DNA from 2 places in the Cronobacter muytjensii ATCC 51329 genome. Region 1 is predicted to be linked to the other one. Evidence: predicted binding sites of a transcription regulator. Region 1 holds the regulator's gene; the other holds the start of a gene.

The links. The regulator sigma-54, encoded in region 1, starts transcription at its own class of promoters, with help from an activator protein. The targets are predictions, from matches to a motif close to GTTGGCACANNTTTCGCTNT.
Region 2: a site for sigma-54 is predicted at 2,104-2,123, ahead of glnK (P-II family nitrogen regulator). Genes of this name have one in related genera too.

Annotation. Positions count from the first base shown of each region.
Region 1 is NZ_CP012268.1:3,584,247-3,588,457, forward strand. It holds gene lptC (LPS export ABC transporter periplasmic protein LptC) at 1-297, shown strand, start outside; gene lptA (lipopolysaccharide ABC transporter substrate-binding protein LptA) at 266-823, shown strand; gene lptB (LPS export ABC transporter ATP-binding protein) at 830-1,555, shown strand; gene rpoN (RNA polymerase factor sigma-54) at 1,653-3,092, shown strand; gene hpf (ribosome hibernation promoting factor) at 3,115-3,402, shown strand; gene ptsN (PTS IIA-like nitrogen regulatory protein PtsN) at 3,483-3,968, shown strand; gene rapZ (RNase adapter RapZ) at 4,033-4,211, shown strand, end outside.
Region 2 is NZ_CP012268.1:2,902,197-2,906,407, reverse strand. It holds gene AFK63_RS13460 (SmdA family multidrug ABC transporter permease/ATP-binding protein) at 1-171, shown strand, start outside; gene AFK63_RS13455 (SmdB family multidrug efflux ABC transporter permease/ATP-binding protein) at 164-1,942, shown strand; gene glnK (P-II family nitrogen regulator) at 2,174-2,512, shown strand; gene amtB (ammonium transporter AmtB) at 2,544-3,830, shown strand; gene tesB (acyl-CoA thioesterase II) at 4,037-4,211, opposite strand, start outside.

The sequences.
Region 1 (4,211 bases):
TGGTCGGTCAAAGCGGATCGTGCCAAACTGACCAATGACAGAATGCTCTACCTGACCGGTCATGTGGAAGTGAACGCGCTGACGCCGGATTCGCAGTTGCGCAAAATTACGACCGACAAGGCAGAGATCAACCTGGTCACCCAGGATGTTACCTCTGATACGCTTGTCACTCTTTACGGCACCAGCTTTAATTCCAGCGGCCTGAAAATGCGCGGGAACCTTCGCAGCAAAAATGCCGAGCTGATTGAAAAGGTTAGAACCTCCTATGAAATCCAGAATAAACAAACTCAGCCTTAATGTCGTACTGACCAGTACGCTGCTGGCGGCAGGCTTCCCGGCGTTCGCGCTGACGGGCGATACCGAACAGCCTATCCATATAGAATCTGACCAGCAGTCGCTGGACATGCAGGGCAACGTGGTGACGTTTACCGGCAATGTCGTGGTGACGCAGGGCACGATTAAAATCAACGCTGACAAAGTCGTCGTCACGCGCCCTGGCGGTGAGAAAGGCAAAGAGGTGATTGACGGTTACGGTAATCCTGCCACTTTCTACCAGATGCAGGACAACGGCAAACCGGTTAAAGGCCATGCCTCAACGATGCACTACGAGCTGCAAAACGATTTCGTCGTGCTGACCGGCAACGCCTACCTTGAGCAGCTCGACAGCAATATCAAAGGCGACAAAATCACCTATCTCGTGAAAGAGCAGAAAATGCAGGCGTTCAGCGAGAAAGGCAAACGCGTGACCACCGTACTGGTGCCGTCGCAGCTGCAGAATAAAGACAACGCCGCTCAGGCGCCGAATCAGAACAAGAGCAACTAAACCCTTATGGCAACACTCATTGCGAAACACCTGGCGAAAGCCTACAAGGGCCGCCGCGTAGTGGAAGATGTCAGCCTGACGGTGAACTCAGGCGAGATTGTCGGCCTGCTTGGCCCGAACGGCGCGGGTAAAACCACCACGTTCTACATGGTCGTGGGCATTGTGCCGCGCGACGCCGGCAACATCATTATTGATGACGAAGATATCAGCTTGCTGCCGCTGCACGCCCGCGCGCGTCGCGGCATCGGTTATCTGCCGCAGGAGGCGTCCATTTTCCGCCGTCTGAGCGTCTACGACAACCTGATGGCCGTTCTGCAAATTCGCGACGATCTCAGCGCCGAGCAGCGCGAAGATCGTGCCAAAGAGCTGATGGAAGAGTTCCATATCGACCATCTGCGCGACAGCCTCGGCCAGTCGCTCTCCGGCGGCGAACGCCGTCGCGTGGAGATTGCCCGCGCGCTGGCGGCGAACCCGAAATTCATCCTGCTTGACGAACCCTTTGCGGGCGTCGACCCGATTTCGGTTATCGATATCAAACGTATCATTGAGCATCTGCGCGACAGCGGCCTTGGCGTGCTTATCACCGACCATAACGTGCGTGAAACGCTGGCGGTGTGCGAGCGCGCCTATATCGTCAGCCAGGGGCACCTTATCGCCCACGGCACGCCCGACGATATTCTGCAGGATGAACAGGTTAAACGCGTATATCTTGGGGAAGAGTTCAGACTCTGATAGGGTAGAGCAACAGGCAGAAACGGCGCGCCACCCAGCGCGCCCCGCCGCGACAGGTCTTATTTGACGTTTACACCTGAGGATTTTTGCTCTGAATATGAAGCAAGGTTTGCAACTAAGGCTTAGCCAACAGCTCGCCATGACGCCGCAGTTGCAGCAGGCCATTCGCTTGTTGCAGTTGTCCACGCTGGAACTCCAGCAGGAGTTGCAACAGGCGCTGGAAATTAATCCCCTGCTTGAGCAAACCGACATTCACGACGAAATTGCCACTCAGGAAACGCAGGACAACGAAGGGCTGGATACCGCCGAAGCGCTGGAGCAAAAAGAGATGCCGGACGAGCTGCCGCTTGACGCCAGCTGGGACGAAATCTACACCGCCGGCACGCCGTCAGGCACGGGCACCGACTATATCGACGACGAACTGCCGGTCTATCAGGGCGAAACGACCCAGAGCCTTCAGGATTACCTGATGTGGCAGGTGCAACTGACGCCCTTTTCCGATACCGACCGCGCGATCGCCACAGCGATCGTCGACGCGGTGGACGACACCGGCTACCTCACCGTCACGGTGCAGGATATTCTCGACGGCATGGGCGACAACGATGACGATATCGGCCCCGAAGAGATTGAGGCTGTGCTCAAGCGCGTGCAGCGTTTCGATCCGGTCGGCGTCGCCGCCCGCGATCTGCGCGACTGCCTGTTGATACAACTTTCGCAGTTCAGCGCCGACACGCCCTTTCTGGCGCAGGCGCGGCAGATAGTCAGCGATCACCTCGACCTGTTAGCCAATCATGACTTTCGCAGCCTGATGCGCGTCACGCGCCTGAAAGAGGATGTGCTGAAAGAAGCGGTGAACCTGATCCAGTCGCTCGATCCGCGTCCCGGCCAGTCTATCCAGACTGGCGAGCCGGAATATGTCATCCCGGACGTGCTGGTGCGCAAGCATAATGGCCGTTGGGTAGTGGAACTCAATTCCGACAGCATTCCCCGGCTCAAAATCAATCAGCAGTACGCCGCGATGTCTAATAGCGGGCGTAATGAATCTGACAACCAGTTCATCCGCAGCAACCTGCAAGAGGCGAAATGGCTGATTAAAAGCCTGGAAAGCCGTAACGACACGCTGCTGCGCGTCAGCCGCTGCATCGTTGAACAGCAGCAGGCGTTCTTCGAACAGGGCGAAGAGTATATGAAGCCGATGGTGCTGGCGGATATCGCCCAGGCGGTGGAGATGCATGAGTCCACTATCTCCCGCGTTACTACCCAAAAATATCTGCACAGCCCGCGCGGCATTTTCGAATTGAAGTATTTCTTCTCAAGTCACGTGAACACCGAGGGCGGCGGCGAAGCCTCGTCCACGGCTATTCGCGCGCTGGTGAAGAAGTTGATTGCAGCGGAAAACCCCGCGAAACCCTTAAGCGACAGCAAACTGACGTCTATGCTGTCAGAGCAGGGGATCATGGTGGCCCGCCGTACCGTTGCGAAGTATCGAGAGTCTTTATCCATACCGCCGTCAAACCAGCGCAAACAGCTGGTCTGACTCAACCGATAAGGAAGACACTATGCAGCTCAACATCACAGGACATAACGTCGAAATCACCGAAGCGCTGCGCGAGTTTGTCACCACCAAATTCGCCAAGCTGGAGCAGTATTTCGAAAGGATTAATCAGGTCTATATTGTGCTGAAGGTGGAAAAGGTGACGCAAATCGCCGACGCCACCCTGCATGTGAACGGCGGGGAGCTGCATGCCAGTTCGGAAGGCCAGGATATGTACGCCGCCATCGACGGTTTGATTGATAAACTGGCGCGGCAGCTCACTAAACACAAAGATAAACTGAAACAACATTAATTGTCCGGGCGTTTCGCTGGGACATCGACGGCCCGGCCCGTCTGGCGGGTCGTCGCACCAGAGAACGCTTAGGTGAAATTATGATGAATAATGATTCCGCTCTGCCATTGAGCAATGTTTTAAACCAGGAATGCACCCGCAGCGGCGTACACTGCCAGAGTAAAAAACGCGCCCTGGAGATTATCAGCGAGCTGGCGGCAAAGCAGCTTAGCCTGCCGCCGCAGGTAGTGTTTGAAGCGATCCTTACCCGTGAGCGGATGGGAAGTACCGGGATCGGCAACGGCATCGCCATTCCGCACGGCAAGCTTGAAGAAGATACGCTGCGCGCCGTAGGCGTTTTCGTCCAGCTCGAAACGCCGATTGCTTTTGACGCCATCGATAACCAGCCTGTCGATCTCCTCTTCGCGCTGCTGGTGCCGGCGGATCAAACCAAAACGCATCTGCATACGCTGTCGCTGGTGGCTAAAAGACTGGCGGACAAAACGATTTGCCGTCGTCTGCGTGCCGCGCAAAGCGATGAAGAGCTCTACCAGATAATCACTGAAACCAGTGAAGAGAGTGAATGACCGTGCTGAAAGGCACAATCCAGGAGGCGCCGGTTAACCGGTCTGAAGTGTGGAGAAACAGCAGATGGTTCTGATGATCGTCAGTGGACGTTCAGGGTCAGGGAAATCGGTCGCCCTGCGTGCACTGGAAGATATGGGGTTCTACTGCGTCGATAACCTGCCTGTCGTGCTGCTGCCTGAACTGGCGCGCACGCTTTCAGAAAGGCAGATATCCGCCGCGGTGAGCATCGACGTTCGTAATAT
Region 2 (4,211 bases), 680 kb from region 1:
GAGGCCAGCGAAATCCTCGTGCTCCAGCACGGACAGGTGGCGCAGCGCGGGCGTCATGAGGCGCTGGCGGCGCAGCCGGGCTGGTATCGTGATATGTATCGCTATCAGCAGCTCGAAGCGGCGCTGGATGACGCGCCGGATGAGAATGACGAGGAGGCGCTGAATGCGTAATCCAGGACAGAGCTGGTCGACGCTGCGGCGTCTGCTGGCCTATGGCTCGCTGTGGCGTAAACCGCTCGGCGGCGCAGTGATCATGCTGTGGGTCGCGGCGGCGGCGGAAGTCACCGGGCCCGCGCTTATCAGCTACTTCATCGACAACCTGGTGGCGAAAAACCAGCTGCCGCTGGGGCTCGTGGCCGGGCTCGCGTTCGCGTATGTGCTGCTGCAAATCCTCGCGGCGGGGCTGCACTACTGGCAGGCGCTGTTGTTTAACCAGGCGGCGGTCGGCGTGGTGCAACAGCTGCGAACCGATGTGATGGACGCCGCGCTGCGCCAGCCGCTCAGCGCGTTCGACACCCAACCGGTGGGCCAGTTAATTTCGCGCGTCACCAACGATACCGAAGTGATACGCGATCTTTATGTCACCGTGGTCGCGACGGTGCTGCGCAGCGCCGCGCTGATTGGCGCGATGCTGGTGGCGATGTTCAGCCTCGACTGGCGCATGGCGCTGGTGGCCATCACCATTTTCCCGGCGGTACTCATTGTTATGACGATTTACCAGCGCTACAGCACGCCGATTGTGCGCCGGGTGCGGACATATCTTGCTGATATCAACGACGGCTTTAATGAAGTCATCAGTGGTATGAATGTTATTCAGCAGTTTCGCCAGCAGTCGCGGTTTGGCGAACGCATGAATGCTGCCAGCCATTCGCACTACCTGGCGCGCATGCAGACGTTGCGCCTGGACGGGTTTTTGCTGCGCCCGCTGTTGAGCCTCTTTTCCGCGCTGGTGCTGTGCGGGCTGCTGATGCTGTTTGGGTTCACGTCCGTTGGCACGATTGAAGTGGGCGTGCTGTATGCGTTTATCAGCTATCTGGGCCGCCTTAACGAGCCGCTGATTGAGCTTACGACGCAACAGTCTATTTTGCAGCAGGCGCTGGTGGCGGGCGAGCGCGTCTTCGAGCTGATGGACAGACCGCGGCAGAATTACGGCCACGACGAGCGGCCTCTCTCAAGCGGGGCGATTGACGTGGATAATGTCTCGTTCGCCTATCGCGACGATCAACTGGTGCTGAAGGATATCTCGCTTTCGGTGCCGTCCCGCCATTTTGTGGCGCTGGTCGGGCATACCGGCAGTGGTAAAAGCACGCTGGCGAGCCTGCTGATGGGCTACTACCCGCTGACCGCAGGCGAAATTCGCCTTGATGGACGCCCGCTTGCCTCGCTCAGCCACGGCGTGCTGCGTAAAGGCGTGGCGATGGTGCAGCAGGATCCTGTCGTGCTGGCCGACTCGTTCTTTGCCAACGTGACGCTTGGACGTGAGATAGACGAAGCGCGCGTCTGGGAGGTGCTGGAAACTGTGCAACTGGCGGAGCTGGCGCGCGGCATGAGCGACGGCATTTATACGCGTCTTGGCGAGCAGGGCAATAATCTCTCGGTCGGGCAGAAACAACTGCTGGCGCTGGCGCGCGTGCTGGTGGACGCGCCGCAAATCCTGATCCTCGATGAAGCGACCGCCAATATCGATTCCGGCACCGAGCAGGCCATTCAGCAGGCGCTCGGCGCTATTCGCCAGCACACCACCCTTGTGGTGATAGCGCACCGCCTCTCGACTATCGTGGAAGCGGACACCATTCTGGTGCTGCATCGCGGTCAGGCAGTGGAGCGGGGCAGCCATCAGGCGCTCCTGGAAGCGCGCGGGCGTTACTGGCAGATGTATCAGCTACAGCTGGCCGGTGAAGAGCTTCAGGCCGCTGCGCAGGAGGAGTCGCTCAGCGCCTGATGCACCAAAACAACGCGTTCTGCTAACACTCATCGTTAGTGGTGCAAAAATGCAACGCACCCTGCACTGGCATGGTGCGTTTTTGCTTTCTGGCACCCGCGCACCGCGCTGCGCTGCGCTTCCTTTCCCATCTCCTCGCCGCCGCCGCGCGCTTTTTCATTCCTGGCACGCTGCTTGCTTTATCCGTTCAACATCGCTGCCGCATTACCCAATTCTGACTGGAGGGGATCTATGAAGCTGGTTACCGTGGTAATCAAACCGTTCAAACTGGAAGACGTGCGTGAAGCACTTTCCACCATTGGCATTCAGGGCCTTACCGTCACTGAGGTGAAAGGGTTCGGGCGTCAGAAGGGCCATGCCGAGCTTTACCGCGGCGCCGAGTACAGCGTGAATTTTCTGCCCAAAGTAAAAATCGACGTGGCGATCGCCGACGATCAGCTTGATGAAGTGATCGACGTGGTCAGCAAAGCCGCGTGGACCGGTAAAATTGGCGACGGCAAAATTTTCGTCGCCGAACTGCAACGCGTGATTCGTATTCGTACCGGCGAAGCCGACGAAGCGGCACTCTGATTTCTGGCCAACCGTAACAGGAATGGAAAAGATGAAACACACAGCCCTCAAATCTGGTTTCGGCCTGCTTGCTCTGCTGCCCGGCTTCGCGCTGGCGGCGCCTGCGGTGGCGGATAAAGCCGATAACGCCTTTATGATGATAAGCACCGCGCTGGTGCTGTTTATGACAATCCCCGGCCTTGCGCTCTTTTACGGCGGTCTGATCCGCGCGAAAAATGTGTTGTCGATGCTGACGCAGATCTCCGTCGCTTTTGCGCTGGTGTGCGTGCTCTGGGTGGTATACGGCTATTCGCTGGCGTTTGGCGCTGGCGGCAGCTTTTTCGGCAATGTCGACTGGATCATGCTGAAAGGCATCAAAATTACGGATCTGATGGGCAGCTTCTATCAGTACATCCACGTCGCCTTCCAGGGGTCGTTTGCGTGCATTACCGTGGGGCTTATCGTCGGCGCGCTGGCGGAACGTATTCGCTTCTCGGCGGTGGTGATTTTCGTGGTGGTGTGGCTGACGTTCTCTTACGTGCCGATTGCGCACATGGTGTGGGGCGGCGGTCTGCTGGCCTCTCATGGCGCGCTGGATTTCGCGGGCGGTACCGTGGTGCATATTAACGCGGCGGTGGCGGGCCTGGTGGGCGCGTATCTGGTTGGCAAACGTGTCGGTTTCGGCAAAGAGGCATTCAAACCGCATAACCTGCCGATGGTCTTTACCGGCACCGCAATCCTCTATTTCGGCTGGTTCGGCTTTAACGCCGGCTCCGCCAGCGCCGCGAACGAAATCGCCGGTCTGGCCTTTGTGAATACCGTTGTTGCGACGGCGGCGGCCATCCTTGCCTGGGTGTTTGGCGAATGGGCGCTGCGCGGCAAGCCTTCTCTGCTGGGCGCATGCTCCGGCGCTATCGCCGGGCTGGTCGGCGTGACGCCTGCATGTGGTTATATCGGCGTCGGCGGTTCGCTGATTGTCGGTATCGCGGCGGGCCTTGCGGGTCTGTGGGGCGTGACCATGCTGAAGCGCTGGCTGCGCGTTGATGACCCGTGCGATGTGTTCGGCGTACATGGCGTCTGCGGCATCGTAGGTTGTATCCTCACCGGTATCTTCGCCTCCACGTCGCTCGGTGGCGTCGGTTACGCCGAGGGTGTGACGATGGGCCATCAGGTGCTGGTGCAGCTTGAAAGTATCGCCATTACCGTGGTGTGGTCTGGCGTGGTGGCGTTTATCGCCTACAAAGTGGCGGACATGACCGTTGGGCTGCGCGTCTCTGAAGAGCAGGAGCGCGAAGGTCTGGACGTGAACAGCCACGGCGAGAACGCGTACAACGCCTGATCGTTGTGATTGCGAGCATAAAAAAACCTCCCGCGCGCGGGAGGTTTTGTTTTTTATGGGGGAGGCCGGAAATGGCAAGCTTTGGAAAGGGTGACGTCTGGCAAGGGTGGGGCGCTTCGCTTACCCACCGAGCCCCATCTTCAAACGGTTATTCGCTGGGCGGCTAAGCGCAGCGCACCCGCTGTTCGGCAAACGGCGCGCCAACCTTACCCGCGCTTTCTCATCACGCCTTCCTGCACGGTCGAGGCGACAAGGACGCCGTCCTGGGTATAAAACTCGCCGCGTACAAACCCACGGGCGCTGGAGGCGGACGTGCTCTCCACGCTGTAAAGCAGCCACTCGTTCATATCAACCGGGCGGTGGAACCACATGGAATGGTCG